DNA from 4 places in the Dokdonella koreensis DS-123 genome. Region 1 is predicted to be linked to each of the others. Evidence: riboswitches for the same ligand, from Rfam matches in the RefSeq annotation. Region 1 holds a riboswitch; each other region holds the start of a gene.

Region 1 (5,124 bases):
TCTCGCCAAGCGACCCGGGCGGCCCGCGCGCCCGGCACCTCGTCCGGTGTGCGGTCGGCGCCGGCCGGCGGAACCCGCATGGCGTGGCCCCGTATGCGGTGTCGTTCATCGGCGGCCGGGCACGCTGCGCGCATGACGACCCGCCGGCGTGACCGCAAGCCGCCCCGCCGCCCGCCGCAGGACCGGGCCGCCCAGGACGAGGCCGCCATCGCGCGCGAGGCCGGCCTGGTCCACGTGCGCGACGACGCGCCCGGTATCCGCCGCCGGCGCAGCGGGGCGGGCTTCATCTACCTCGATGCCGACGGCACACGGATCCGCGACGCCGCACAGCTGGCGCGCATCCGCGCGCTGGCGGTGCCGCCGGCCTACACCGAGGTGTGGATCTGCCGCGATCCGCGCGGCCACCTGCAGGCGACCGGCCGCGACGCGCGGCGGCGCAAGCAGTATCGCTACCACGCGCGCTGGCGCGTCTTCCGCGATCGCAGCAAGTTCGTGCGCCTGGTCGCGTTCGGACAGGCGCTGCCCCGGCTGCGGCGACGGCTGCGCCGCGACCTGGCGCTGCCCGGCCTGCCGTGCGAGAAGGTCGTGGCGGTGGTCGTCTCGCTCCTGGCCGAGACCCTGGCGCGGGTCGGCAACGAGGCCTACGCGCGCGACAATCGTTCGTTCGGCCTGACCACCCTGCGCAACCGCCACGTGGCGTCGTTGCGCGGCGGCCGGTTGTCGCTGCGCTTCCGCGGCAAGGGCGGGCTGGAGCACGCGATGGTCGTCGACGATCAGCGCCTGGCGCGCATCGTGGCGCGCTGCCACCAGCTGCCGGGGCAACTGCTGTTCCAGTACCTGGATGAGGATGGCGTCTGCCAGCCGGTCGATTCGGGGCAGGTCAACGCCTATCTGCGCGATGCGATGGGGGAGGATTTCACGGCCAAGGATTTCCGGACCTGGGGCGGCACGCTGCTGGCGGTCGCGGCGCTGGCTCGCACGCCGCTGCCGGACCCCGGCGACGAGCGCGCGCTGGCGGCCGGCGCTGCCGCGGTCGTGCGCGAGGTGGCGGCTGCGCTGCGCAACACGCCGGCCGTCTGCCGCACCTCGTATATCGATCCGCGGGTGTTCGACGTCTGGCGCAGGGGCCGCCTGCACCGGCTGGCGAGCCAGCACGGCAGCGGCGGCCCGCGCCGGCTGGAAGGGCTGGCCCTGCGGGTGCTGCGCGACCGCCCGGGTGTCGGAGGGCGGCCGAGCGGAACGCCGCGGCGGCGCGCGCGCTGATCTCGCCGCGCGGTGCCGTGCGTCATCGCGCCGCCGTTCTGCGCCTGAGGCAGGACAGGAAGATCGCGTCGTGGCCCGCGGACATCCGGGGGCCGGTGCCGCCGGACCGCCGTGCCGGCCGGCCGCCACGACGTGTTCGACGTGCCAGGTCCGGTTCACGCCGGCCGTTCCGGGTTTCCTTGGGGGGAATCGTCCATGCACCGTGTCCCGATACTGTTCGCGCTGGTGGCCGCGGCCACCGGCCCGGCGGCGGCGCAAGCCACCTTCGACATCACGTTCGACCCCAGTGCCGATGTACTGCAGCCGGCGGAGCGGGCCGCGGTCGCCACCCACCTGCGGGAAGCCGGGCGGCGCTGGTCGCAGGCGCTCGGCGCGACCGCGCCGGTCACGATCGCGATCCGCGTGGCGATCGCCGATGTCCCTACCGCCAACGGCGCCAGTGCCGCCACGGCCTTCGTCGGCGTCTTCGGCGGGCGCGACACGTTCGAGCAGGGGGCGGCACACAAGCTGCGCACCGGTGTCGACGTGAACGGCGCCGACGCCGACGGCATCGTGACGTTCGGCCTCAACTACCTGCGCAACGAGCTGTGGTTCGATCCGGACCCAGTCCTGCGCATCGCGCCGGTGCCGGCCAACCGCACCGATGCCTTCAGCGTCGCGCTGCACGAGCTCGGCCACGTGCTGGCCTACAACGGCTGGGCCGACCTCACCACCGGCCAACCGCCGGCCACCTACTGGTCCACGTTCGATCGCTGGATGATGCCGGGCGCGCCGACGCTGTTCGCCGGCCCGGCGGCGACGCAGGCCTGGGGCGTGGCGCCCGACCTGACCACCGGTAACAACACGCACTGGGCCAACCCGGTGCTGCGGACCGGCCGGCCAGCGGCCGTGCCGGCCCCGGTGCGCTGGGCCGGTGGTGCGCCGGTGCCGATTGCGGCGTGCGGGTTGCCGATGTCGATCGACGCGCCGCCGTCGGCGGACGCCGTGCTGCGCGGCGCCGGCGGCCTGATCGACCAGCTGATGAACGGCGTCGTCTTCTACCGCGGAACGCGCTATGACCTCTCGGCGCTGGATCGGGCCGTGCTCGCCGACGTCGGGCTGCTGCGCGAGCGCATCTTCGCCGGCGACTTCGAACCGGACCGGTGAGACGTCGCCGGTCCGGTTGACGGCTCCCTTCGCGGTCGCGGCGGCCCATCCTGCGTGGCCCGGAAACCGGCATCGCGCGCCGCGTGGTCCGGGTCCACGCCGCTGCGCCGGCCGGACGCCGCGCGTGTTCCGCGGGCGCCCGGCGTGCGGCCGCGACGGCACCCGCGCGGTGCCGTCGCCTAGAGGGGATGTTCCGGTGATTGTTGCGGCGCACAGGGGGGCGCCACTACACTCCGCCCCGCTTTGGGTGTCCCGCCACCGCGGGATGAAACGGGAAACCGGTGCGCCTGGCCGTGCAAACGCACGTGCCGGCAATTCCGGTGCTGCCCCCGCAACGGTAAGCAAGTTCCGCCGGTCCAGACGCCACTGCGCGATGCGCGGGAAGGCGGGCCGGCCGATGCCACGGCATCGCTTGCGAGTCCGGAGACCGGCCCGATGCGGGACGCTCGCCGTCCCCGGCTCCAGCGTTGCGGCGGGCAACGGGCGGGCTCGGGCGGCCGTGCGCCGGCCCGGCTTGTCGCTGCTCCCCCGCGATCCTGGCTTTTTGCATCTGCGCGTTGCGGGAGGAATCACCGATGCTGCGTATCACCCCTGTGTCCCTGGCCGTACTGGCCGGGCTCGCCGGCCCGGCATGGGCCGAGATGGAGACCCAACCGGAAGTCATCGTCACCGCCTCGCGCATCGCGCGCACGGTCGACGCCACCCTTGCCGACGTCAGCGTCATCACGCGCGAGGACATCGACGCCAGCGTCGCTCGCGACGTCAGCGACCTGCTGCGCCTGGAGGCGGGCGTGGACATCGCGCGGACCGGCGGACCGGGCAGCCAGACCTCGGTGTTCCTGCGCGGCACCAACAACAACCACGTGCTGGTGCTGGTCGACGGCATCCGTGTCGCCGCGCTGGGCACTGGCGTCTTCACCTGGGAGACGCTGCCGCTGGGAGCGGTCGAGCGCATCGAGATCGTGCGGGGGCCGCGTGCGAGCTACTGGGGCTCCGATGCGATCGGCGGCGTCGTGCAGATCTTCACGCGCAAGCTCGAAGGGCCGCGGGTGTCACTCGGCTACGGCACCTACGGCGACGCCAATGCGGCGGTCGGCGTCGGCGGCCGCGGCGATCGCGGCGGCTTCAGCGTGCAGGTGGGTGCGCGCGACTACGAGGGTTTCCCGAGCCAGAACCGCGACGGCTTCGCCTACGAGCCGAAGGACCACGGCATGGAGAACCAGCACCTGGCCGCGCAGGGCGACGTGCAGATCGGCACGCAGACGCTCGACGCGGTCCTGCTGCGCAGCCAGGGCGAGGTGGACTTCGCCGGCGGCAGTTCCGATTTCACCGAGCAGGCCGCCCGCGTGTCGCTCGGCGGCCGGCTGGGCGAGCGCTGGCAGCATGCGCTCACCCTCGGCAGCGCGCGCGAGGACTACGAGACACCGGCCTATTTCACGCTGTTCCGGACCCGCCGCGAGACGGCCGGCTGGCAGGCCAGCTACGCGCTGGCCGAAACGCAGAGCCTGGTCGCGGGCATCGACTACCTGCACGAGCAGGGCGAGAGCCGCGACACCTTCAGCGGGTTGCCGAGCTACAAGAAGAGCCGCGACAACACCGGCGTCTATGCCGGCTGGCAGGGCGGATTCGGGCGGTTCGACAGCGAGGTCTCGCTGCGGCAGGACGACAACAGCGTGTTCGGCGACGCCACCACCGGCTCGGCGGCGATCGGCTGGCGCTTCACCGAGCGGCTGCGCGCCTACCTCAGCTACGGCCAGGGTTTCCGCGGGCCGACGCTGAACGAGCAGTACTCGCCGGGCTTCGGCGGCATGTACGCCGGCAACCCGGACCTGAATCCGGAGAAGTCGCGCAGCACCGAGCTGGGCATCGAGTTCTCGCCGGCCGAGCAGCACCGCTTCAAGGCCAGCCTGTACTCGACCAAGGTGCGCAACCTGATCAGCTTCACCGGTCCGGACTTCCAGGCCGAGAACATCGCCCGCGCGAAGATCGACGGCAGCGAGCTCGGCTACGACGGCGGCTTCGGCGACTGGCTGGTCCACGGCAGCTACACCTGGCAGGACGCGCGCAACGCGGATACCGACACCGAACTCCTGCGCCGGCCCAAGCAGAAGCTCTCCGGCCGCCTCGAGCGCCGCTTCGGCGACCGTGCCCGGGCGGGCGTGGAAGTGCTCTACGCGGGCCATCGCGACGACGTCGGCGGGATCGAGCTGCCGTCCTACACGCTGGTCAACCTGCGCGGCTCGCTGGCGCTGACCTCGTCGTGGAGCCTGGCCGCCCGCATCGAGAACCTGACCGGCCGCGACTACGAGCTGGCCCACGGCTACAACACGCCGGGCCGGTCCGGCTTCGTCGAGGTGATCTGGCAGCCCCAGCGCTGAGCCGGGAGGCGCACGGGAGCGCCGCGCTGCAGCTTCCGTGCGCCGTAGGCGCATGCCAGAATGCCCCGCGTATCCGTCAGGGGGCATGGACGTAGACATGAGGCACTCGCAAGGCTTTCCGGCGCGCGAGCGCGCACGTGCGCCGCTACGGAAACTGGCCGATTGCCAGCGGCTCTCGCGGCGGGCACAGGCGGTGCTGTCGGGGATCGTGCAGCGCAGCGCGACGCACCTGGGGGCCGGTCTCAAGACCGCGTTCGATGGCCTGGGCCAGGACCTGCAGCACGGCGAGACCGGACGCGGCGGCGAGGACCGTGCCGCAACCCTCGATCTGCTGGGC
Region 2 (5,124 bases), 2.2 Mb from region 1:
GCCGGTCTGCGCCAGCGTGCGCAGCATGCGCGAGTAGAGCTCGCGCGCCTTGATCGTCTTGACGGCCAGGCCGTCGGCCTCGGCCTGGCGGTAGGCCTGGTCGAACGCCTCGCCCCAGGTGTCGACGAAGTGCGGCACGATCTTCGGGTCGAACAGCGACCAGTCCGCGTCGCGCTCGACGCGCCGCATGAACTCGTCCGGCACCCAGTTGGCCAGGTTCAGGTTGTGCGTGCGGCGCGCCTCGTCGCCGGTGTTGTCGCGCAGCTCGAGGAATTCCTCGATGTCGGCGTGCCAGGTCTCCAGGTAGACGCAGGCCGCGCCCTTGCGCTTGCCGCCCTGGTTGACCGCCGCCACCGAGGCGTCGAGCGTCTTGAGCCACGGCACCAGGCCGTTGGAGTGGCCGTTGGTGCCGCGGATCAGCGAGCCGCGCGAGCGCACGCGCGAGTACGAGAGCCCGATGCCGCCGGCGAACTTGGACAGCTTGGCGACGTCGGCGTACTTGTCGTAGATGCTTTCCAGCGAATCGCCCGGCGAGTCGAGCAGAAAGCACGAGGACAGCTGCTGGTGCGCGGTGCCGGCGTTGAACAGCGTCGGCGAGCTCGGGATGTACTCCAGCGAGGACATCAGCCGGTACAGCTCCAGCGTCTCGCCGATGTCGCCGCCGCCGAGCGCGCAGGCGATGCGCATGAAGAAGTACTGCGGCGTCTCCAGGACCTTGCGCAGCTGCGGATGGCGCAGCAGGTAGCGGTCGTAGACCGTGCGCAGGCCGAAGTACTCGAAGCGGCGCGTGGCCAGCGGGTCGATCGCGTCGTTGAACTTGCGCGCGTTCAGCGCGACGAAGTCGCGCAGGGCGTCGTTGATGACGCCGACCTCGGCGCCGCGGGCGACCGACTGGGAGAACGACTGGATCTCCTGGCCGGCGACCTCCTTGTCGATGTAGGCCGACAGCAGGCGGCCGGCGAGGAAGCCGTACTCGGGCTCCTCGGCGGTGAGCGCGGCGGCGGTGCGGATCGAGAGTTCGTCGAGCTCGCGCGTGCTGGCGCCGTCGTAGAGGCCGCCGATCGTCTTGAGCGCCACGCGCATCGGGTCGACCGCATGCAGGCCCTCGGCGGTGCGCGTCACCGCGCGCACGATCTTGCCGACGTCCACGACCTCGGTCGAGCCGTTGCGCTTGGTCACGCGCATCTGCGCCGGGCTGTGCGGCGGGGTCAGCGCGAAATCGTTCTTGTTGGCGCCGTCGGCCTTGGCGGGCGTGGCGACAACGGGAGATGGGGTGTCGGCATCCGCGGATGCGGGGCGCATATCCAGGGGGTGCATGGGTTTCCTCCGTAGCCTGTCGGGCGACCTGCTCCTCCGCGCAGGAACGATCGGGTTGGCCACCGGGAACGGAAACGTCACCGACGGCACGCGGTCGGGCGTCCCGTCTCGTGACGCATCCTCCCCGCGGAGGCGGCCACCCGCGCCGGCGGGCTGACGATCGGCGTCCGGCGTCTCAAGGGACGCGACGGCAGTCGCAGCCATCCAACGTGTCGGCAGGTCTTCGGGCTTGTGGACGTGGGCCTTCCGGCTCGCCTAGTTTCCGCCGCTTCCCAGTCCCGACGGACCAGTGCTGAACGCGGATTTCGTTTCCACTTACCGCTGCGGGGCAGCTCCGGTCTCGCACCGGATTCCCTATTAAGCCGGCTGGACCGTTAGGTCCGGCGGGCACCGACGAACACAAGCTATTGTGGTCGCCGGTGCATGTCAACCGATTATTTTGTGCCTCGCATCTTGCTTTTTGCGGAGGCCGCGCGGGGCGCGGGTTTGCCGGCATCCGGTGCCGGTCAGCGCGGCGGCGGCTCGAAACCGTCGCGGAACAGGGCGTCTTCCGCGGCCAGGCACAGGCCCACCGCGGCCACCGCGAGCGGTTCGGCCAGGGCCGGCATCGGGTTGGCCACCAGGTCCGGCAGCGGCCGCAGCTCGGGCGCCCATCCGGCCAGCTCGACGGGGGTGTCCGTGGTCGGCGTGAAGCCGGCGTAGTGGTCCTCGCCGCAGACCAGGCCGGCACCCGCGGTGGCGAGGTCGACCGTATGGACGGTCTCGAAGACGAAGACCTTCTCGCCGCTGCGGCTGGCGCCGAGCGCCAGCAGGGCCCGGCCGCCGGCCACGGCGATCGCGCCGCTCGGGAAGCTGCCGTTGTCGGTCAGGTAGCGGCGCTGGCCGCGCAGCGCCAGGTCCGCGTCCAGGCGCATCAGCACGGTGCCGGTGTGCTGCGCCTCGCCGTTGGCTTCGCCGTAGAGCCAGACGCTGCCGTCGTGGACGGCGCTGTCGATGGCGTTGAAGAACGGCACCAGCACGCGCGCCGGCGCCGGAGCCAGGTCGGCGCCGACGCGCTGGAGGTAGAAGAAGTTGGGGCCGAACGCGGTACGGCGGCCGGTGATCACCCAGCCGCCGTCGGGGTGCGGCAGCAGCGCCAGCGCACGGGCGCGGATCCCGGCGCTGCCCGGGTGGCCGATCAGGCGGGCGCCGCGCAGCGTGCCGCCTTTGCTGATGCTGACCAGGCCGTCGCCGCTCTCGACGCTGACCGGGCCGGTCCGCCGCGCCGTCTCCAGCAGCAGCACGTCGTGGCCGTCGTCGCCGGTCTGCCAGTCGACCACGCGCTCCTGGTCGGCGGTGCCGAGCGTATAGGCGGACAGCACGCTGCCGTCGGCCGGGTCGATCGTCGCCAGCAGGCCGTCGCCGGTACCGAACACGCCGTCGACCGATCGCTGCACCTCGCCGAGCACCCGCACGGCACTGCCCGGGGAGGCGGGTGTCTTGAGGCGCACGGACTCGAACGAGGCCTGCGGCAGGTTCAGGCGCACGCTCCAGACCGGCAGCAGGTCTGCATCCAGGCGCGTCACGAACAAGCGCCGCGGTCCGGCCGAATCGTCGTATTCGAGGCTGGCGGCGAGGACGTCGCCGTCGCCGAGGGCGACCAGCGATTGCGGTACCTGGGCGTGTCCGGCGTTGCTGGGCAGGGCGCGGGCGGCCAGCCGGGCGCCGTCGCGATCGCGCGCGACCAGGTACAGCGCCTCGTGCAGGGTCTCGTCGAGCCGCGCGCCGAGCGTGACCCAGCTGCCGTCGCCGCGGACCGCCGCGCCGGCGACCCGCACCTCGAGGTCGCCGGGCGCGAGCGCGATGCTGTCGTGGAAGAGGGCGGCCTTGCCGGCGTGGACGGTCGACGGGCCCGACAGCACGAGTCCCAGGCTGCCGGCGAGAATCAGGTGTTTCATCGGGAAGACTCCTCGGGTGGGATCGGCGTCGCCTGCCGCGAATGCAGCGGCGGTATCCGACCAGGACGGATTCCGGCGCCCGATCCACTCAGGGGCCGTCGCGTGCCGGTCGGGTCGATCCGGCCGGGCGCGGCGTTCGCCGCGGCCGGCGATGCGGCTATGCTGGGCGCCGACCGTCACCGGCGTGCGCATGCTCAACAAGCTCTGGCTCGGCTTCTTCCTGACCGCGGCGGTGGCCGCGCTGGCGCGCTGGCTGTTCGGCGGCGACGGGACCGTGTTCGCGGCGATGGTCGGCAGCCTGTTCGACATGGCGCGGCTGTCGGTCGAGGTCATGGTGCTGCTGTTCGGCACGCTGACGCTGTGGCTGGGCTTCCTGCGCATCGCCGAACAGGCCGGCCTGGTCGCCGCGCTGGCGCGCCTGCTCGGCCCGCTGTTCGCGCGGCTGATGCCGGAGGTGCCGCGCGACCATCCGGCGATCGGCCTCATCACGCTGAACTTCGCCGCCAACGCGCTGGGCCTGGACAACGCGGCCACGCCGATCGGCCTGCGCGCGATGCGCGAGCTGCAGTCGCTGAACCCGGCACCCGAGACCGCCAGCAACGCGCAGATCCTGTTCCTGGTGCTCAACGCCTCGTCGCTGACGGTGCTGCCGGTGTCGATCTTCATGTACCGGGCGCAGCAGGGTGCGGCCGATCCGACCCTGGTCTTCCTGCCGATCCTGCTGGCGACCAGCGCCTCGACCCTGGCGGGCCTGCTGGCGGTGGCGGCGGTCCAGCGGCTGCGGCTGTGGGACCCGGTGGTGCTGGCGTTTCTCGGTGCCGGCGCGGTGCTGCTGGGCGGCTTCATCGCGGTGCTGGCGACGCTGTCGGCGGCGGCGCTCGCGGCGCTGTCGTCGCTGCTCGGCAACCTCGTGCTGTTCGCGATCGTCGTCGCGTTCCTGGTCGCCGGCGCGGTGCGCCGTGTGCCGGTCTACGAGAGTTTCGTCGAAGGGGCGCGGCAGGGGTTCGAGGTCGCCCGGGACCTGCTGCCGTACCTGGTGGCGATGCTCTGCGCGGTCGGCGTGCTGCGGGCGTCCGGGGCGCTGGACCTGGCGCTGGACGGCATCCGCTGGCTGGCGACGGTCGCCGGCGCCGACACGCGCTTCGTCGACGCGATGCCCACTGCCCTGGTCAAGCCGTTCTCCGGCAGCGCCGCGCGGGCGCTGCTGATCGAGACGATGCAGCACCACGGCGTCGACAGCTTCCCGGCGCTGCTGGCGGCCACGGTGCAGGGCAGCACCGAGACGACGTTCTACGTGCTGGCGGTGTATTTCGGCGCGGTCGGCGTCCGCCGTGCGCGCCATGCGGTCGGCTGCGCACTGCTGGCCGACCTCGCCGGCGTGCTGGCGTCGATCGCCGTGTGCTACTGGTTCTTCGGCTGAGCCGGCGTGCGGGACCGGCCGGGGTCAGACCGGGCGGCCGCGCAAGACCCGGGCCGGCAGCAGGAGCAGGCTGCGCAGGAACTCGAAGACGCCGGTGACGGCGATGCCGATCAGCCGGAACGGCAACAGCAGCAGCCAGACCACGGGATAGAGGATCAGGGCGAGCAGCGCCAGCGGCCAGCAGACCACCAGCAGCAACAGCCACAGCAGGAAGCTCAACATCGATGTCCTCGCAGGATCGGACCGGTGCGTCGCACCGGTCCGACGGATGGTGGTGGCGGAAAGACCGGCTATCAACCTCAGCCGGCCGGCTGGTCGCCGCTGAAGGCCTGGGCGTTGGCGCCCTTGATCGGGCCGATCTGCGCGGTGTCGCTGACGAACAGCTCGACCTCGCGGCGGAACTCCAGCGTGCCCTCGACGACGGCGCGCGGTCCGATCACGATGCGCGGC
Region 3 (5,124 bases), 2.2 Mb from region 1:
TCGCGTTCGAGGCGATCCGCACCGTGCGCAACGAGGAGCCGGACCTGTTCGACGCGCAGATGCAGGAGCAGGTCTACGCGATGCTCGCCGAGGCGATCGACTGCGAGACGCAGTTCGCCGAGGACGTGCTGGCCGGCGGCGTCGCCGGCATCTCCACCCGCGACATGCGCCAGTACCTGGAATACTGCGCGGACCAGCACTTCGTGAAGCTCGGCATGCCCAAGCGCTACGGCGTCAAGAACTCGCTGCCGTTCATGGAGCTGCAGGACGTGCAGGAGCTGACCAACTTCTTCGAGCGCCGCGTCTCGGCCTACCAGGTCGGCGTGCAGGGCGAGGTCGCGTTCGACGAGGCGTTCTGATCGCGGCACCGCGGCGACGGCTGCGGGACGGCACGGCGCGCACGACCGGCCCGGCCACTGCCGGCTCGCGCATCGAAGCGGCGCGCCGGCCTCGGCCGCCGACGGCAGGGCGGCACCCTGCCCTGCCATCGGCATTCCGTTGCAACCGGCCGTCTCCGCGGCACCGGACTCCGGCCGGCGCCGCGGACGCATCCCGACCTAGGCCACCGCCGCCGGCACCGGCAGGCCGGCACGCAATGCGCGTGCCGCCGCCACCATCGCCTCCAGCGCCGTCCGCGTCTCGGTCCAGCCGCGCGTCTTCAGGCCGCAGTCCGGGTTGACCCACAGCTGCTCGGGCCGCAGCACCGCCAGGGCCTTGTGCAGCAGGTCGAGCATCTGTGCTTCCGACGGCACGCGTGGGGAATGGATGTCGTAAACACCCGGGCCGATCTCGTTCGGGTACCGGAAGCGCGCGAACGCGTCGAGCAGCTCCATGCGCGAGCGGCTGGTCTCGATCGAGATCACGTCGGCGTCCATCGCCGCCACCGCGTCGATGATGTCGTTGAACTCCGAGTAGCACATGTGGGTGTGGATCTGGGTCGCGTCGGCCACGCCCGCGGCGCTGATGCGGAACGCCTCCACCGCCCAGGCCAGGTAGGCATCCCACTCGGCGCGCCGCAGCGGCAGGCCTTCGCGCAGCGCCGGCTCGTCGATCTGGATCACGCCGATGCCGGCGGCCTCCAGGTCCAGCACCTCCTCGCGCAGCGCCAGCGCGATCTGCCGGCAGGTCTGCGCGCGCGGCTGGTCGTCGCGCACGAACGACCACTGCAGCACGGTCACCGGACCGGTCAGCATGCCCTTCATCGGCCGCGTGGTCAGCGACTGCGCATAGGCCGACCAGCGCACCGTCATCGGCTGCGGACGCCGGACGTCGCCGTAGATGATCGGCGGCTTCACGCAGCGCGAGCCGTAGCTCTGCACCCAGCCGTTGCGCGTGAACGCGAAGCCGTCGAGCTGCTCGCCGAAGTACTCCACCATGTCGTTGCGCTCGAACTCGCCGTGCACCAGCACGTCCAGGCCGATCGCTTCCTGGATGCGCACGCACTGCTCGGTCTGCGCCTCCAGGAAGGCCTCGTAGTCGCGGTCCGGCAAGGTGCCGGCCTTGTTGCGCGCACGCGCCTCGCGGACCTCGCCCGTCTGCGGGAACGAACCGATCGTCGTCGTCGGGAACGGCGGCAGGCCCAGGCGTCGTGCCTGCTCGACCCGGCGCGTCGCGTAGTCGGAGCGGCGCCGGCTGAGCGCCGCGTCGATTCCGGCGACGCGGGCGGCGACCTCGGCCCGGTGGACCAGCGGCGACAGGCGCCGCGCGGTCAGCGTCGCCCGCGCCGCGGCCAGTGCGGCGTCGGCCGCCTCGCTGCCGTCCAGCGCATCGGCGATGACGCGCAGTTCCTCGATCTTCTGGCGCGCGAAGGCCAGCCAGCTGCGCAGCGAGGGGTTGAGGCCGTTCTCGGACGCGACATCGACCGGGACGTGCAGCAGCGAGCACGACGGCGCCAGCCACACGCGCTCCGCCCCGATCCGGTCGCGCGCACGGCGTGCCAGCGCCAGTGCCGCATCGAGATCGGCACGCCAGATGTTGCGGCCGTCCACCAGGCCGAGCGACAGCACGCGCTCCGGCGGCAGCGTGGCGAGTACGCCGTCGAGCTGCTCCGGCGCACGCACCAGATCCAGGTGCAGGCCCTCGACCGGCAGGCCGGTCGCCAGCGCGAGGTTGTCGCCGAGCCCGCCGAAGTAGGTCGCCAGCAGCAGTCGCGGGCGATCGGCGCCGGCCAGCACCGCATACGCGTGGCGATAGGCGGCCTGGGCCGCGGCGTCCAGGTCCAGCACCAGGCAGGGCTCGTCGATCTGCACCCAGCCGGCGCCGGCCGCCTTGAGCCGGCCGAGCAGCTCGGCATAGGCCGGCAGCAGGCGATCGAGCAGGGCCAGGCGGTCGCTGCCGTCGACGGTCTTGGACAGCAGCAGGAAGCTGACCGGCCCGATCAGCACCGGACGCGCGTCCAGTCCCTGCGCGCGCGCCTCGGCGAATTCGGCCAGCGGCTTGTCGCCGCGCAGGCCGAACGCCTGGCCAGCCTGCAGCTCCGGCACCAGGTAGTGGTAGTTGGTGTCGAACCACTTGGTCATTTCCAGCGCGGGACGGTCGATGCCGTCACGCTGCACGCCGCGGGCCAGCGCGAAGTAGCCGGCCAGCGGGTCGGCATCGGCCAGCGGGCGCGCCGCCGCCGGGATCGCGTCGAATCCGAATGCGGTGTCGAGCATCGGGTCGTACAGCGAGAAGTCGTTGCACGGCACCGTGTCGGCGCCGGCCTCCTTCAGCAGCGCCCAGTGACGGCGGCGCAGCCGCGCCGCCGTCGCGGCCAGCTCCTCGGCGGATACCTCGCCGCGCCAGTGCGCCTCCAGCGCACGCTTGAGTTCGCGCTTGGCCCCGATGCGGGGAAAACCCAGGCAAGTAACAGTGGTCATCGTTGCAATTCCTCGTGTGCAGGTGCGAATGCGATACACAGAGGAACGAAGGAAACGGCGCACCGGAACCTCCGGCTTGCGAACCGGAACCGCCACGCCGGCGACCTTCGCCCCCACGGGCGATCCGGAGCCGGCACGGTGGGCGCGCGGGCACGACGCATCCGGCGCCGCAGGACGCGGCGCGCAGGGACGACACGCGCTGCGCTGCGTGCGCGGCACGTCATGCCCGTGACGCCTCCCCGCGGAGGCCCCAGGTCGAAAACGAAAGGCAGGCGCCTTCCGGCCGAGGCAGGTCTTCGGGCTCGTGGACAGGGGCCGGGGGGCCCGCCTAGTGGCCGTCGCTTCCCGGAGCCGGGGCTCCAGTGCATGGAACGGCGGTCGTTTCCACATACCGCTGCGGGGCAGCGCCGGATTCGCACCGGCTTCCCTTTTCATTTCATCTTTCTATTCGGATAAAAAGATGAAAACCACGACGGCGTGGATGGTGGCCGTCTAGACGGCCAAAGTCAATCGCCGTCATGCCCGGCGGCGGCGTGATGGCCCGCCGGACCGGATCGCCGCCCCGGCACCGCGTCGCGCGGCGCCGGGGCCTTCACGCAGCGGGGTGTCCTTGGCCGCGATGGCGAAGACAGGGTAAGTTGCGCGACCGACGCCGGGTTGCCGGACCAGACAATGACCGTACCTGACCGCGCCGGCGACGCGCGGATGCCGTCCTTCGGGCCGTCCCCGCCGCATGCCGACGCACGCCGGCCACGCCGCGCCCCGGCCGGCACGGCCACGCACGCGTTCCCGCCATGCCGCCGCCGCGCGATGCACGGCCGCCCGCCCTTGCCGCGCCCCCGATGAAACTGCTGCGCACGCTGTTCGACGGCTTCACCCTGGCCCTGATCGCCACCGTGGCGCTGGCCTCGCTGCTGCCGTGCGAGGGACGCGCCGCGGTGTTCTTCGACCGGCTCACGATCGCCGGCATCGCGCTGCTGTTCTTCCTGCACGGCGCGCGCCTGTCGCGCGATGCGATCATCGCCGGCCTGCTGCACTGGAAGCTGCACCTGGTGGTGCTGCTGACCACCTTCGTCGTGTTCCCGCTGGTGGGCCTGGCCTTCCGGCCGCTGGCGGGTACGCTGCTGCCGGCCGACCTGGCGCTGGGCCTGCTGTTCCTGTGCTGCCTGCCGTCCACGGTGCAGTCGTCGATCGCGTTCACGGCGATCGCGCGCGGCAACGTGCCCGCCGCGGTCTGCAGCGCGTCGGCGTCGAACCTGCTCGGCGTGTTCGCCACGCCGCTGCTGGTCGCGCTGCTGGTCGCCGCGCAGGGCAGCACCGGCTCGCCGGTGAAGGCGATCGGCGACATCGTGCTGCAGCTGCTGGTGCCGTTCGTCGCCGGCCACCTGCTGCGGCCCTGGATCGGCGCCTGGGTGGCCCGCTGGCGCCGGCTGCTGGCCTATACCGATCGCGGCACCATCCTGCTGGTGGTCTACGTCGCCTTCAGCGAATCGGTCGCGGAAGGTCTCTGGCGCCAGGTGCCGCCGCCGTCGCTGCTGGCCGTGCTCGCCTGCGTCGTGCTGCTGCTCGCGCTGATGCTGGCACTCACGACCTGGGGAAGCCGCCTGCTCGGCTTCGCCAAGGAGGACGAGATCACGATCGTCTTCTGCGGCACCAAGAAGAGCCTCGCCACCGGCGTGCCGATGGCCAAGATCCTGTTCGCCGGCCATCCGGGCCTGGGCATGATCGTGCTGCCGATCATGCTGTTCCATCAGTTGCAGCTGATGGCCTGCGCGGTGATCGCACAGCATTACGCGCGGCGCCCGGGCGCGTCCGACCCACCGCGGCCGCGGACCGGCACGGCCCCCTGAGCCGGACCGGCGACCGGCACCCGGCCGCGGTGACGCCCGCCGCTGGCGGCGCACGCGCGCCGCGGTTCCGGCCCCGCAACGGGCGCCGTCCGTTGCACGAACGCTTTCGTGAGCGTCCTGCAGCCACCCGGCACGCCGGCTACACTGCGGCCGATGTCCGCCGCCCCTCCCATCCTGCGCTTCGGCGCCTACCGCATCGATCCGGCCACGCGTGAGCTCTACCGCGCCGGCCGGCTGCTGGTGCTGTCGCCGCGGATGTTCGACTGCCTGGCCTGGCTGCTCGAGCACCGCGAACGGGCGGTCGGCCGCGACGAACTGAGTGCAGCGGTCTGGGGCCGGACCGACGTCACCGATGCCCAGATCGACCAGCTGATCCGCAAGGTACGCCGCGCGGTCGGCGACAGCGGCAGCGACCA
Region 4 (5,124 bases), 1.6 Mb from region 1:
TCGCACGCCGTGCGCGAGGGCATCCCGCAGGAGGCCTACGTCGACGCCCTGCTGGCCGACCTGGACCGCGACCTGGCCGATTTCGGTGCTGCCGTGCCCGGTCGGCCACTGGCCAGCATCTTCTTCGGCGGCGGCACGCCGAGCCTGTTCGCGCCGGCGGCGATCGGGCGCATCCTCGACGGTGTCGCCGCGCGGCTGTCCCTGGCGCCCGGCGCCGAAGTGACGCTGGAAACCAATCCGGGCACGGTCGAGCACGGCCGCTTCGACGGCTATCGCGCGGCCGGCGTCAACCGCATCAGCTTCGGCGTGCAGAGCTTCGACGACGCGATGCTGCACCGGCTCGGCCGCATCCACAGCGCGGCCGATGCGGAGCGCGCGATCGGCGAGGCGCGTGCGGCCGGCATCGACAACATCAACATCGACCTCATGTACGCGCTGCCGCAGCAGGACCTCGCCGGCGCGCGGGCCGACGTCGACCGGGCGATCGCGCTGGCGCCGCCGCACGTCTCGCACTACCAGCTGACGCTGGAGCCGAACACGCTGTTCGCGGCGCGACCGCCGCCGCTGCCCGATAGCGACAGCGCCTGGGACATGCAGGAGCACTGCCAGCAGCGGCTGGCCGAGGCCGGCTACGTGCAGTACGAGGTGTCGGCCTATGCGCAGGGCGGCCGGCGCGCCGCGCACAACCTCAACTACTGGCACTTCGGCGACTACCTGGGCATCGGTGCCGGTGCGCACGGCAAGCTGACCGACGCGGCAGCCGGCACGGTCCGGCGCCGCGCCAAGCAGCGCACGCCGCGTGCATATCTGGAGCACGCCGCGACGCCGCGCCGGATCGTCGGCGATGCTGTGATCGTGGCAGCCGACCTGCCGTTCGAGTACATGATGAACGCGCTGCGCCTGATCGACGGCGTTCCGGCTGGCGAGTTCGCCGAGCGCACCGGGCTTGCGCCGGCGGTGCTCGCGGCGCCGCTGGCCGCCGCGCACCAGCGTGGCTGGTTCGACGACGCGCCGGGCCTGCTGCGCACCAGTGTGGACGGCCAGCGCTTCCTCAACGATGTCATCGCCCTGTTCCTGCCGGAGCGCGACCATGCTTGAAGCCGTGGTGATCCACTGCCCTTACTGTGGGGAGGGCTTCGAAACGACGATCGATCGTTCCGCCGGCTCGCAGGCCTACGTCGAGGACTGCGCGGTATGCTGCCGGCCGATCGAGGTGCAGGTGCGGATCGGCGACGACGGCGAGCTGATCGAGGTCGGCACGCGGACCGACCGGGACTAGGGCGTGTCATCAATCCCTCGGTAGGCCGCGCCGTTCTTGCGTGCGTCCGGGCCAAGGAAGAGGGAGGAAGTGGACGTGGGTCCACGCCCGAGCGATGACGCAGTCCCGGGCGCACGCAAGAGCGGCCCTACGGGTTGGCCCTGGAAAGCCGCCAGCGTGCGTTGCGCGGCTTGACCTGACGGCCAGTCAGGCGCGGCGCCACACACCACCCCCTGACGACTTTCCAGGGCCAACGCGACCTGCCGGGGGATTGATGACACGCCCTAGCGTCCCGCCCGCTGCCGCTTGCCGCTGTCGCGCGCCAGCGCATACACTGCCCCGGTCTCAGGTGCCCCGCGGCGATTGCCGCCGCAGGGTTGAACGGGAAGCCGGTGTGAATCCGGCGCTGCCCCCGCAACGGTAAGCGAGTCAAGGCCGATCGAAATGCCACTGCGCCTTCGGGCGTGGGAAGGCGATCGGCCGATGCGTTCCGCATCGCTCGCAAGCCCGGATACCGGCCTGGGATCTTTCGTCCTCGGATGCGGTGGGCAACCGGACGGGCTGAAGCTGCCGTCCGCGTGCCGTGCCCGTCCGTGCTCCTCGCATCCGCCTTCGCGGGTGAGCGATACGGAGCACAACCTGATGAACGCTACCAGCCCGGCCGCCACGGCCGTCCCCGTCGTCGAGCTGCTGATCGGCGGCCGATTCGTCCCATCCCGTTCGCTCGAGTTCCGCGACGTGGTCGATCCGGCCACGCAGGCCGTACTCGCACGCGTGCCGTTCGCGACCGCGGACGAGGTCGACGCCGCGATCGGCGCGGCCCAGGCGGCCTTCGCCAGCTGGCGCCGGACGCCGATCGGCGCGCGGGCGCGCATCTTCCTGAAGTACCAGCAGCTGATCCGCGCGCACCTGCAGGAACTGGCGGCGATCCTGACCGCCGAGCAGGGCAAGACGCTGGCCGACGCCGAGGGCGACGTGTTCCGCGGCCTGGAGGTCGTCGAGCATGCCGCGGCGATCGGCAACCTGCAGCTCGGCGAGTTCGCCAACAACGTCGCCGGCGGCGTGGACACCTACACGCTGCTGCAGCCGCTGGGCGTGTGCGCCGGCATCACGCCGTTCAACTTCCCGGCGATGATCCCGCTGTGGATGTTCCCGATGGCGATCGCCACCGGCAACACCTTCGTGCTCAAGCCGTCCGAGCAGGACCCGCTGGTGACGATGCGCCTGGTCGAGCTGGCGCTGGAGGCGGGCATCCCGCCCGGCGTGCTCAACGTCGTGCACGGCGGCGAGGCGGTCGTCAACGCGCTGTGCGACCACCCCGACGTCAAGGCAGTGTCCTTCGTCGGTTCCACCCGCGTGGGCACGCACGTCTACCGGCGCGCCTCGCAGGCCGGCAAGCGCGTGCAGTGCATGATGGGCGCGAAGAACCACGCCGTAGTGCTGCCCGACGCCAACAAGGAACAGACCCTCAACGCCCTGGCCGGTGCCGCGTTCGGCGCGGCCGGGCAGCGCTGCATGGCGGCCTCCACCGCGGTGCTGGTCGGCGCGGCGCGGGCCTGGATTCCCGATCTGGTCGCCAAGGCCCGGACGCTCAAGGTCAATGCCGGCGTGGAACCCGGCACCGACGTCGGTCCGGTGATTTCCTGCGCCGCGCGCGAGCGCGTGGAAGGCCTGATCGCCGCGGGCGTGGACGAGGGCGCGACGCTGGAACTCGACGGCCGCAGGCCCGAGGTGCCCGGCTACGAGCGCGGCAACTTCGTCGGCCCGACGATCTTCTCCGGCGCGAAGCCGGGCATGCGCATCTACGACGAGGAGATCTTCGGCCCGGTGCTGGTGCTGCTCGCGGCCGACACGCTCGAGGAGGCCATCGCGCTCGTCAACGCCAATCCCAACGGCAACGGCACGGCGATCTTCACCCAGTCCGGTGCGGCCGCGCGGCGGTTCCAGGAGGACATCGACGTCGGCCAGGTCGGCATCAACGTGCCGATCCCGGTGCCGGTCCCCCTGTTCTCGTTCACCGGCTCGCGCGCGTCCAAGCTCGGCGACCTCGGGCCCTACGGCAAGCAGGTCGTCACGTTCTACACGCAGACCAAGACCGTCACCGCGCGCTGGTTCGACGACACGGCACCGGCGGCCGGCGTGAACACGACGATCAGCCTCAAATGACGGCCGCCGTCATGGACTTCCGATCGACGACGGTTGATCCGGGCCTGGGCGAGGACCAGCTCGCGTTCCGCACCGCGGCGCGCGACTTCGCGCGAGCCGAGCTGGCGCCGCACGCGGCGCGCTGGGACGCCGAGGGCACGTTCCCGCGCGCAGCGATCGCCAGGGCCGGCGACCTCGGCTTCTGCGGCCTCTACATCGCCGAGGCGGCCGGCGGCGCCGGCCTGACGCGGCTGGACGCGGCGATCGTGTTCGAGGAACTGGCCGCGATCGATCCGTCCACGGCGGCCTTCATCAGCATCCACAACATGGCGGCCTGGATGCTCGTCGCGCATGCGGGTGACGCCGTCCGCGCGGCCTGGGGCCCGGCCCTGGCGAGCGGGGCCAAGCTCGCCTCGTACTGCCTGACCGAACCGGGGGCCGGCTCGGACGCGGCCGCGCTGGCGATGCGCGCCGAGCGCGTCGGCAACCACTACGTGCTCAACGGCGCCAAGGCCTTCATCTCCGGCGCCGGCGCGACCGACGTGCTGGTGGTGATGGCACGCACCGGCGGACCGGGCGCACGCGGCATCAGCGCGTTCGCGGTGCCGGCCGACAGCGACGGCATCGCCTACGGCCGCAAGGAAGAGAAGCTCGGCTGGAACAGCCAGCCCACGCGCGGCATCAGCTTCAGCGATGTGCGCGTGCCGGCGGCGAACCTGCTCGGCGGCGAAGGCGAGGGCTTCAAGATCGCGATGAAGGGCCTCGACGGCGGCCGGATCAACATCGCCAGCTGCTCGCTCGGCGCGGCCCAGGGGGCGCTCGACGCGGCCCGCCGCTACATGGGCGAGCGCCGCCAGTTCGGCAAGAAGCTGGCCGAGTTCCAGGCGCTGCAGTTCAAGCTGGCCGACATGGCCACCCAGCTGGTCGCGGCACGGCAGATGGTGCACACGGCCGCGCGCAAGTTCGACGCCGGCAGCGGCGACGCGACGGTGTGGTGCGCGATGGCCAAGCGCTTCGCCACCGATGCCGGCTTTGCGATCTGCAACGAGGCGCTGCAGATCCACGGCGGCTACGGCTACATCCGCGAGTACCCGATCGAGCGGCTGCTGCGCGACTGCCGCGTGCACCAGATCCTGGAAGGCACCAACGAGATCATGCGCGTGATCGTCGCGCGCCACCTGCTGAACACCGAAGAGGAACTGCGATGAGCGCTGCCGTTATCGATAGTCACCGTGGCCGCGACTGGACCGGGCTCAGGATCGAGATCGACGGCCACGCCGCCGTGGTCACGTTGAGCAACCCGCCAGCCAACACCTGGACACGCGACAGCCTGGCCGCGCTGCGCGACCTGGTCCGCGCGCTCCACGCCGACCGCGACATCTATGCGATGGTGATCGTCGGCGAGGGCGAGAAGTTCTTCAGCGCCGGCGCCGACCTCAAGCAGTTCGCCGACGGCGACAAGGCCCGCGCGCGCGAAGCCGCACGCCGTTTCGGCGAAGCCTTCGAAACCCTGAGTGCGTTCCGTGGCGTGTCGATCGCCGCGATCAACGGCTACGCCATGGGCGGTGGCCTGGAATGCGCATTGGCCTGCGACCTGCGCATCGCCGAGGAACAGGCGCAGCTGGCGCTGCCGGAGGCGACTGTGGGCCTGCTGCCCTGCGCCGGCGGCACCCAGAACCTGCCGCGCCTGGTCGGCGAGGGCTGGGCCAAGCGCATGATCC

What was found. Region 1 has a riboswitch for cobalamin ahead of I596_RS11405 (TonB-dependent receptor domain-containing protein). Riboswitches for the same ligand answer to the same signal wherever they lie in the genome.
Region 2: linked by a shared signal. The riboswitch ahead of I596_RS02065 (ribonucleoside-diphosphate reductase subunit alpha) and the one ahead of I596_RS11405 (TonB-dependent receptor domain-containing protein) in region 1 are both predicted to bind cobalamin.
Region 3: linked by a shared signal. The riboswitch ahead of metE (5-methyltetrahydropteroyltriglutamate--homocysteine S-methyltransferase) and the one ahead of I596_RS11405 (TonB-dependent receptor domain-containing protein) in region 1 are both predicted to bind cobalamin.
Region 4: linked by a shared signal. The riboswitch ahead of I596_RS04705 (CoA-acylating methylmalonate-semialdehyde dehydrogenase) and the one ahead of I596_RS11405 (TonB-dependent receptor domain-containing protein) in region 1 are both predicted to bind cobalamin.

What each region holds. Positions count from the first base shown of each region.
Region 1 covers NZ_CP015249.1:2,806,637-2,811,760, reverse strand. The annotation lists gene I596_RS11415 (DNA topoisomerase IB) at 133-1,263, shown strand; gene I596_RS11410 (hypothetical protein) at 1,459-2,409, shown strand; cobalamin riboswitch at 2,638-2,859, shown strand; gene I596_RS11405 (TonB-dependent receptor domain-containing protein) at 2,985-4,787, shown strand; gene I596_RS11400 (DUF1631 family protein) at 4,885-5,124, shown strand, end outside.
Region 2 covers NZ_CP015249.1:539,336-544,459, forward strand. The annotation lists gene I596_RS02065 (ribonucleoside-diphosphate reductase subunit alpha) at 1-1,317, opposite strand, end outside; cobalamin riboswitch at 1,515-1,727, opposite strand; gene I596_RS02070 (hypothetical protein) at 1,824-3,254, opposite strand; gene I596_RS02075 (nucleoside recognition domain-containing protein) at 3,406-4,674, shown strand; gene I596_RS02080 (hypothetical protein) at 4,699-4,896, opposite strand; gene I596_RS02085 (DUF4097 family beta strand repeat-containing protein) at 4,974-5,124, opposite strand, start outside.
Region 3 covers NZ_CP015249.1:532,256-537,379, reverse strand. The annotation lists gene I596_RS02060 (ribonucleotide-diphosphate reductase subunit beta) at 1-359, shown strand, start outside; gene metE (5-methyltetrahydropteroyltriglutamate--homocysteine S-methyltransferase) at 558-2,858, opposite strand; cobalamin riboswitch at 3,129-3,345, opposite strand; gene I596_RS02050 (bile acid:sodium symporter family protein) at 3,701-4,708, shown strand; gene I596_RS02045 (winged helix-turn-helix domain-containing protein) at 4,817-5,124, shown strand, end outside.
Region 4 covers NZ_CP015249.1:1,202,833-1,207,956, forward strand. The annotation lists gene hemW (radical SAM family heme chaperone HemW) at 1-1,098, shown strand, start outside; gene I596_RS04700 (CPXCG motif-containing cysteine-rich protein) at 1,091-1,279, shown strand; cobalamin riboswitch at 1,589-1,795, shown strand; gene I596_RS04705 (CoA-acylating methylmalonate-semialdehyde dehydrogenase) at 1,901-3,424, shown strand; gene I596_RS04710 (acyl-CoA dehydrogenase family protein) at 3,436-4,611, shown strand; gene I596_RS04715 (enoyl-CoA hydratase) at 4,608-5,124, shown strand, end outside.